4 regions of the Microbispora sp. ATCC PTA-5024 genome follow, and region 1 is predicted to be linked to each of the others. Evidence: riboswitches for the same ligand, from Rfam matches in the RefSeq annotation. Region 1 holds a riboswitch; each other region holds the start of a gene.
What was found. A riboswitch is a leader RNA that binds a small molecule or an ion and turns the genes downstream of it on or off. The one in region 1 is predicted to bind cyclic di-AMP.

Region 1 (2,192 bases):
GCCCCCGCGGCCGTACGCGTCCGAGCTGCGGTACGACCCGCTGATGGACGAGTGGGTCGCGGTCGCCCGGCACCGGCAGACCCGCACCCACCTGCCCTCCGCCGACGAGTGCCCGCTCTGCCCGGCCCACCCGGGCTCGGAGATCCCCTCGCCGTACGACGTGGCGGTGTTCGAGAACCGCTTCCCGTCCTTCAGCTTCAACGTCGGCGAGTACGAGCAGGTGGGCGGCCTCAGCGAGGTGCGTCCCGGGATCGGCCGCTGCGAGGTGGTCTGCTTCACCTCCGACCACGACGCGTCGTTCTCCTCCCTCTCGGACGAGCAGGTCGAGCTGGTGATGGAGGCGTGGGCCGACCGGACCGCGGAGCTGTCCGCGCTGCCGGGCGTCGAGCAGGTCTTCTGCTTCGAGAACCGGGGCGAGGAGATCGGCATCACGCTGCCCCACCCCCACGGCCAGATCTACGCCTACCCGTACGTCACCCCGCGGACGCGGCAGATGCTGGACGCCGCCGCCCGCCACCGGGGCGGCAACCTGTTCGCCGACGTGCTGGCCGCCGAGCGGCGCGGCCCGCGGGTCGTCGGGTCGAACGAGCACTGGACGGCGTTCGTGCCGGCCGCCGCCCGCTACCCGTTCGAGGTGCACGTCTACCCGCACCGCCGGGTGCCCGACATCCCGGCGCTGTCCGCGGAGGAGCGGGCCTCGTTCGGGCCGCTCTACACCGACGTGCTGCGGCGGCTCGACGGGCTGTTCGGCGTGTCCATGCCGTACATCGCGGCCTGGCACCAGGCGCCCGTGACGTACCGGCGCGATCTCGCCTACCTCCACCTGCAGCTGTTCAGCATCCGCCGGGCGCCGAACAAGCTGAAGTACCTGGCCGGGTCGGAGTCCGCGATGGGGGCCTTCGTGAACGACGTGCTGCCCGAGGAGGCCGCCCGGATGCTGCGTGAGGCGCGGTAACGGCTTGATCTCCGATTGATTGCGACTTGGGCTGGCACTGACCGTTTCCTTCCCACTAGTATCCATCGCACCGGCAGCCACAGCCGGATCGCCTAATCCCGGGCGCCTCGCCCGGGAGCCGGGGACCCACACAGGAACCTGGGGTTAAGGCCTCGCGCCCGGGCTGCTCCCGCCCGCACCCGTCAGCTAACCCGGTCGGCGAGATGGAGAGGAGTGGGCTCTGCCCCGCGCATTCCCCCTGGCCGCGGGCGTGCTCGCCACCGTCGTGCTCGTGTTCGGCACGGCCACCGCGGGAAACGCCGACCCCAAGCCGACGGAGAGCGGCCTCAGGAAACAGCTCGCCGCGCTGGAGAAGAAGGTCGACGGCCTGATCGCCGACTACAACGCCAAGCGCGTGGCGCTCGCCAAGGCGAAGGTGTCGGAGAAGGCCGCCCGCGAGCGGCTGGCGGCCGCCCAGTCCGACTACGACGCGGCGCAGCAGGCGCTGCGTGACATGGCGGGCCTGCGCTACCAGACCGACAGCGCGATCGCCGGCAGCCCCGTCCCGCTGGTCGACCTGAACGGCTCGACCGTGGCGTACCAGCTCCAGGAGGAGCAGGCCGCCCGCATGACTCAGTTCGACCAGGTTCGGACCGAGCGGCAGCGGGCGGCCGACGCCGCGAAGGCGCTGACCGCGCAGCTCAAGACGCAGTCGGCGGACGTCGCGGAGCAGCGGTCGGACGCGGAGCGGCTGATCGACGAGATCAAGGACAAGCTCGACAAGCTCATCCCGATCGCCCCCGGCCGCCGCCCCGGCGGCGCGTGGGCGCCGGAACTGCCGAGCGGCGCCGACAACATCACCCCCCGGATGCGGTTCATGCGCTCGGAGGTCGAACAGCACTTCCAGCTGCGCTTCCCCGTCGGCTGCTACCGCGCCGAGACGAGCGGCGAGCACCCCCTCGGCCGCGCCTGCGACTTCATGATGAGCTCGGGCGGCACGATGCCGGCCCCGGACATGAAGGCCCTCGGCGACAGCATCGCCGCCTGGGCCATCAAGAACGGCCCGAAGCTCGGCGTGATGTACATCATCTGGCAGCAGCGGATCTACAACCTGGGCCGGCCGGGGTGGCGCCCCATGGCCGACCGGGGCGGGATCACCGCCAACCACTACGACCACGTCCACATCTCGATGTACTGAGCCATCCGCCCCACCCCCACGGTCACGCGGGCGCGCGCCTCCCCCCGGCGGGCGCCCGCG
Region 2 (2,192 bases), on a different contig from region 1:
GCCAGGAAGCAGTACGCCGCGCTGAACGACGACTACAAGAAGCAGAACAGCCGGGTCGAGGCCCTGCGCAGCGGCCTGGTCTCCCTGGCGGTCAACACCTACCAGGTCGGCGACATGGGCTCGTGGGGCAACGTGCTGTACAGCCCCGACCCGGAGTCGATGCTCAGCAGCCTGGCCGCCCTCGACCAGATCTCCCAGGAGAGGGCCAAGCGGCTCGAGGAGTACGAGGACGCGATCAAGGGCCTCAAGCAGCAGCGCGACAGGAAGAAGACGCTGTACGACCAGGCCGCCCAGGTGAAGACCGACCTGCGCGACCAGAAGGACAAGGTCGAGCGGCTCGTCAGCGAGCAGACCAAGCTGCTGCGCTCGCTGGGCGCGTACAACGTGGGCGACCCGAACAGCGCCGGCGTCTCCTACCGGGGGCCCGCCTCCGGCGACGCGCTCGCGGCCCTGCAGTTCGCCTACAAGCAGGTCGGCAAGCCCTACCGCTACGGGGGCACCGGCCCGGGCTCCTGGGACTGCTCCGGCCTCGTCCAGGCGTCCTGGGCCGCCGCCGGGGTGAGCCTGCCCAGGACCAGCTACGAGCAGTGGGCGTGGGGCGCGAGCCGGCGGGTGCCGCTCGACGACCTCCAGCCGGGCGATCTCCTCTTCCACGCGGGCTTCGGCCACGTGGGCATGTACGCGGGGGACGGGAAGGTCGTCCACGCCCCGCAGACCGGCGACGTTGTGAAGATTGTCACACTCGCCGAGTACCACCCGATCGGTGCCGTCCGCCCGTAGGCGGGCCGGAAGATCACATATCAGTGGTACGGCAGTGACTCCTGTGACCGTTTTCAGGGTCTGATTCGGCAAATGTGAGCAGAGTCACATTTATGTAAATGTGACGTGGGTATCCTGCGGTTTTCTCTTTGCCGTTCTGTTATTTCGATCTTCATTCGGCGTCCGGGCTTTGCCGAACGCCGGAACCCCTCGGTAGCTTCTGGGCCGCGGCGAGCACGAAACGCCGCCACGGCGGGCATCGGCCGTCCAGCTGATCTCCGCCGAATCGATCCGTCACCGCCGCCAACGCCTACAACCCCGTGCAGGGGCCCCTGGGCGCGGTGACCTGCCGAGTCCGTGCAGTCAGGAGGCACGGAGCCGGGGAACCACTCGACCTTCCGGTGTGGAGGGTCACGGGGTGAATCGGCGCGTTCCAGCGCCGTAGGGCGACTTCCCCGCCCGAATCCGTCAGCTAACCCGGTAGGCGCAAGCGGAAGAACCGAGGAGAGATCCTGTCTACCACCCCCGCTAGTCTGTCCCGTCTTGCCCGCATCACCCTTGGAGGCGTCGCCTTGACGGCGTCCATGGGGGCCGTCGGCACCCAGCCGGCGGCGGCGGACTCGGTGACAGTGACGGTCACCAAGGTGGCCACGGAGACGTCCGCCACGGCCGTCTCCAGAACGGCCTCGACGAAGACGGCCTCGGCCGCGAAGGCCGTCTCGAAGAGGAAGGTGAAGCTGAGCAGGGCCGCCCTCCAGCGGACCAAGGCTCGGCGAGCGGTGAGTGCGGCCGAGAGCCACATCGGCGCGCCGTACCGGTGGGGAGCCACCGGCCCGCGCGCGTTCGACTGCTCCGGCCTCGTCCAGTACGCCTGGCGCAAGGCGGGCGTACGGCTGCCGCGCACGACGTGGTCCATCCGCGGCGCCGTGAGGAAGAAGGTCTCCTGGGGGCACTTCAAGCCCGGCGACCTCATCTTCAGCAGCGGCGGCGGGCACGTGGGCATGTACGTCGGGCACGGCAAGATGATCCACGCGCCGCACACCGGAGCGCGGGTCAGGATCGACAAGCTCGATTCCTACCGCAGGCGCACCTTCGCGGGCGCCGTCCGTCCGGGCGCCTGACCTCAGGCGTCCATGCCCCGGCCCCGTCCACCTTCCGGTGGGCGGGGCCGCGGCATGTCCGGGCGTCGCCGGGCCGGCTCGCCACGCCGGGGCCATGGCATATCGGGGCGTCGCCGGGCCGGGGGTCGCCGGGCCGGCTCACTACGATGCTCGCCATGCGCCCGCCCGACCACCGCCCGCGACCGCCCGTACGGGCGGGTGCGCGGCGGGGCGGGGTCCGGGCGCTGCTCGCCGGGACTGCCGCCGTCGCGCTGGCCGGGCTCACGGCCGCGGCCGCGCCCGCGGACCGGCTGCTTCCGCTGGCCCGTTCGA
Region 3 (2,192 bases), on a different contig from region 1:
GATGCACGGCGTCACCGCGGCAGTCGGTTTCCACCTCTACCTCATGGCCCAGCCGCCGGGCCTGCCGGAGCGGATGATCGGCGCCACCGCGGACGCGTTCTTCGGCCACTTCCTCGATCAGTGGAGCGCCGACCCACGAGCGGTCCCGGCCGACGTCCGCGCCGCCTACCTCGACGCCTGCCGCGCGGCGGTGCCCTCGATCGTGGCCGACTACCGCGCGTCCGCCGGCGTGGACGTCGAGCACGACCGGGCCGACCGGGACGCCGGCACCCGGCTGCGGATGCCCGTCGCCGTGCTGCAGCAGGACTGGGGCTCCGCCCTCGGCTACGACGCCGCCGCCCTGTGGCGCGCGTGGGCGCCCGACCTGGAGCACAGCACGGTCGCCTGGGGCCACTTCATGGCGGAGGAGGCCCCGGACGAGGTCGCCGGGGCCCTGCGGACCCTGCTCGCCCGCTGAACCCCCGGGGAATGAGGATCATTCGGGCACCGTCCAGATCGTTCCTTACTGAGTAGTTTGTCCTATTTACACCTTTCTGGGATTGTGTGTACCTTTAGTCAACGCCGGTATGCGGAACGATGTCCTCTCCGTCGTATCCCTTGCCGGCACGTTGCCCGGACCGCGCGCTTCCGTGGGACCCCGTCCCGTCGGAGCGCGCGGCCGCCGAATCCGCGTCTCGCGGAGCCGGGGACCCACCTCTTCCGGGGTGAATCGGAGCGCGACCGCGCCCCGTAGGGCACTTCCTGCCCGAACCCGTCAGCTAACCCGGTAGGCGGCATGGAAGAAGGAGTCAACCCCACATGCCCACCCATCGGCTCAGCTGGGCCGCCCACTCGCTGAAACAGCGGCTGGGCTCGTCCCGTCCCGCCCTCGCCGGCGCGACCCTGGCCCTGTCCGCGGCCCTGGCGGCCGGCACGGCCGCCGCCGTCCCCGCTCTCATGGCGGGACCGGCGCACGCCGCCACCCGCGACGCCGCGAACCCGGCGGGCAACGGCGCCGACCACGACTGGAAGGCCGGGTCGGCCCGGGCCGCCACCACCTACGGGCAGGACGTCTCAGGATACGAGGCCGACCACGACTGGAAGGCCAGCCCGGCCCAGTTCGGCATCATCAAGGCCACCGAGGGCCTCGACTTCGTCGACCCCGCCTTCGCCCGCCACTGGGCCGAGCTGGCCAAGAAGGGCATCGTGCGCGGTGTCTACCACTACGGCCACCCCTCGAACGACCCCGTCGAGGAGGCCGACTACTTCCTGTCGGTGGTGAACCGGCAGCCGGCCCGCCCCGGCGACCTGCTGGTGCTGGACCTCGAGACGACCGACGGGGAGTCGGTCCAGCACGTGAACGCCTGGGCGAAGACGTGGCTGGCCCACGTGAAGGAGAAGACGGGCGTCACCCCGATGTTCTACAGCGGGTGGAACTTCGCCGACCGCTACGGCCATGGGCTCGGCCAGTACCCGCTGTGGGTGGCCTACTACGGCATCCCGAAGGGCTCGGTCACGCCCCCGGCTGACTGGAAGACCTGGGTCATCCACCAGTACACGGACACGCCCATCGACCAGAACGTCTCCTCGCTGACGCCCGACCAGCTGCGCGCGCTCGGCCGTCACTGAGGCCCTCACCGAGGCCGTCAGTAAGGCCGTCATGCGGTCGCCGGTTGACGCCGGGAGCGCGGCCTCCCGGCAGACCGGCGTAAACAGACCGTAAACCCCCTCGGGCACGATCGTCGTACTGGACGGACAGCCCGAGGGAGGCCGCAGATGCCGGAGACACGGGACGGCACGCCGTTGCGGGTGGCGGTCATCATCGGCAGCACCCGCAACGGCCGGTTCGGCCCGACGGCCGCCGCCTGGTTCGCCGCACGGGCGCGGCGGCGCCGCGAGCTCGAGCTCGACGTGATCGACCTGGCCGAGGCGCGGCTGCCCGACACCCTCACCGACCACGACGAGGCCGTGCCCGACCGCGTACGGGCGCTGGGCCCGCGCCTCACGGCGGCCGACGCCTTCGTGGTGGTGACGCCCGAGTACAACCGGAGCTTCCCGGCTCCGCTGAAGACCGCCATCGACTGGTACTACGAGGAATGGCAGGCCAAGCCCGTCGCCTTCGTCGCGTACGGCAGGGAGTCGGGCGGCCTGCACGCGGCCGCGCAGCTGCGGGAGGTGTTCGGCGAGCTGCACGCGGTGCCCGTCCAGGCCGT
Region 4 (2,192 bases), on a different contig from region 1:
TCCCGCTCGCCGAGCTCGGCCGCCGCGGCGGCGACGGAGTCGTCGTCGGTCACGTCGAGCCGCAGCCACCGGGCGCCGAGGTCGGCGGCCGCGGTCCGGCCGCGCTCCGCGTCGCGAGCGCCGAGGTAGACGGTGTGGCCGAGGGCGGTGAGACGGCGGGCGGTCTCGCGCCCCAGGCCCCTGGTGCCGCCGGTGACGAGGGTGATGGTCATCGTGATGCCTTTCGCGTCGGATGCCGGGTTACGGATGAGAGCCTCGGCCCGTACGCGAGGACGTGGGTAGGCCCCTGTCTTCCTGGGGTCGGCAGGGACAGTCAGCCGGATGACCTGCTGGGACCCGTGCCGTCGCCGTTACCCGTACGTAAAGAATTCGGCCCCCGCAGGGCGGCGCCGAGGGGTGGTGGCGACCGGATCCGGTGAGGGGCCGGCGACCGGCGCCGGGATCACCGGCCGAGAGGCCGTCTCACAGTGCGGGCACACGTCATCCCGGAAGGTGGGACGGCTGAGGGCGACGCGCACCGGCGGCTGTGCCCGGCCGCCGGCGGAAACCCCGGCCGTACCGGCCATGGCGCCGACCGGCGGGACACCGGCCGGGCATCGGAGGCGCGGGATGCCATGGCGGAAGTCCATGATCGCTATGCGGGCCGCGCGGGTATTCCCTCTGCCGCCATCCGCCGGACGCATGCCGCCGGCCCGTCCAAGGGGTGGGTTTGCGGGAGAGTTTGCGGACCCTATCGCACGTAAAACCTGACTTGTCCTTACTTGACCGGTTTCGGTGTAGCTATTACCTTTTAGGCAGCTCAGGGCATACCTGTCCAATTCTCGGTCAAGGGTGCCCACCTCAAAACCGACGCGGCCTCCCGGCTCCGGGATGCCGCCCGGCCGTCGAATCCGCGTCCGCGCGGAGCCGGGGACCCACCTCTCCTGGGGTGAATCGGCACCTGTGCCGTAGGGCCACTTCCAGCCCGAACCCGTCAGCTAACCCGGTAGGCGGCAAGGAAGCAAGGGAGTAGACCCCAGCATGCACGCCCTTAAGACCTGTCTCCGTGCCGCACTCGTCACGGGTGTCGTCGCCAGTGCCGGTGTGTGTACCGCGTCGCTGACGGCGCACGCCGACGCCGCGCACGCCGACGCCGCGCACGCCGTGGAGCCCGCGGGCAACGGCGGCACCGCCGTCGACCCCCTCGCCCAGGCGGCGGCCACGCTTCCCAAGGTGGGCCCGGCCGACGTCATCAAGCTCGCGTCCAGCCAGGTGGGCATCAGCGAGAACGCCTACGGCGGCGGAACCAAGTTCCAGCAGTGGTACATGTCCACTCCCCGCGCCCGGCAGACGCTGGCCCGGGACGGCGGCAAGCTGTCGGCCTACCTCAACGCCCCGTGGTGCGACATGTTCGTCTCCTGGGTGGGCCAGAAGCTGGGCATCACGCCCGTCATGGGCTGGGACTCCTACACGGTCGAGCACGCCCGCTGGTTCTCCCAGCACGGCCGCTGGGGGAACGTTCCCAAGCCCGGGGCCGTGGTGTTCTTCGCCTGGAACGGCAGCAAGTCGATCGACGACATCGACCACGTTGGCTTCGTCATCAAGGACAACGGCGACGGAACGATCAAGACCGTCGAGGGCAACACGGGCAACGGCGCCGTCGAGGTCCGCACCAGGCCGACGGACTCCGTCGCGGGGTACGGCTACCCGTACTACCCCGCTTCCTGACCGGGACCGCACACAGGGGAAGCGCGCACCACTCTCGGTGCGCGCTTCCTTCGCATCCGCCCGGGTTCAGCCGACCCCGGCCGGCTCCAGGGCCGGGTCCTGGATAGGGGCCTGCGCGGCGGGGGCCGTCCCGCCGTCCCCGGTCCTGCCCCTGAGCACGACCGCGGCGAGGACGGCGGTGCCCATGAAGATCACGGCGCCGACGGCGGCGACCACGTGGAGGCCGCTGGTGAACGCGGCCCGGGCCGCGTCGAGCACGTCGGCGCCGAGCGCGGCGGGCAGCTCGCGGGCTGAGGCGACCGCGGCGGCGACGCCGCCCTTCACCGCCTCGGCCGTCTGGGCCGGCAGGCCCGCCGGCAGCGCGAGGTGGCTGCGGTAGACGAGGGCGCCGAGGCTGCCCATCGCGGCGACGCCGACCGCCACCCCGAACTCGCCGCCCGTCTCCGACAGCGACGCGGCCGACCCGGCCCTCTCCGGCGGAGCCG

Region 2: another riboswitch for cyclic di-AMP. It lies ahead of MPTA5024_RS09545 (C40 family peptidase); the one in region 1 lies ahead of MPTA5024_RS34340 (coiled-coil domain-containing protein).
Region 3: another riboswitch for cyclic di-AMP. It lies ahead of MPTA5024_RS02500 (glycoside hydrolase family 25 protein); the one in region 1 lies ahead of MPTA5024_RS34340 (coiled-coil domain-containing protein).
Region 4: another riboswitch for cyclic di-AMP. It lies ahead of MPTA5024_RS01875 (CHAP domain-containing protein); the one in region 1 lies ahead of MPTA5024_RS34340 (coiled-coil domain-containing protein).

The regions. Positions count from the first base shown of each region.
Region 1 covers NZ_KI866526.1:805,035-807,226, reverse strand. Annotated here, with positions in the region: gene galT (galactose-1-phosphate uridylyltransferase) at 1-955, shown strand, start outside; cyclic di-AMP (ydaO/yuaA leader) riboswitch at 1,035-1,171, shown strand; gene MPTA5024_RS34340 (coiled-coil domain-containing protein) at 1,206-2,132, shown strand.
Region 2 covers NZ_KI866522.1:2,154,021-2,156,212, reverse strand. Annotated here, with positions in the region: gene MPTA5024_RS09550 (C40 family peptidase) at 1-780, shown strand, start outside; cyclic di-AMP (ydaO/yuaA leader) riboswitch at 1,097-1,261, shown strand; gene MPTA5024_RS09545 (C40 family peptidase) at 1,332-1,880, shown strand; gene MPTA5024_RS09540 (hypothetical protein) at 2,036-2,192, shown strand, end outside.
Region 3 covers NZ_KI866522.1:552,331-554,522, forward strand. Annotated here, with positions in the region: gene MPTA5024_RS02495 (alpha/beta fold hydrolase) at 1-457, shown strand, start outside; cyclic di-AMP (ydaO/yuaA leader) riboswitch at 650-787, shown strand; gene MPTA5024_RS02500 (glycoside hydrolase family 25 protein) at 799-1,608, shown strand; gene MPTA5024_RS02505 (NADPH-dependent FMN reductase) at 1,756-2,192, shown strand, end outside.
Region 4 covers NZ_KI866522.1:409,140-411,331, forward strand. Annotated here, with positions in the region: gene MPTA5024_RS01870 (SDR family NAD(P)-dependent oxidoreductase) at 1-212, opposite strand, end outside; cyclic di-AMP (ydaO/yuaA leader) riboswitch at 873-1,006, shown strand; gene MPTA5024_RS01875 (CHAP domain-containing protein) at 1,021-1,707, shown strand; gene MPTA5024_RS01880 (MFS transporter) at 1,774-2,192, opposite strand, start outside.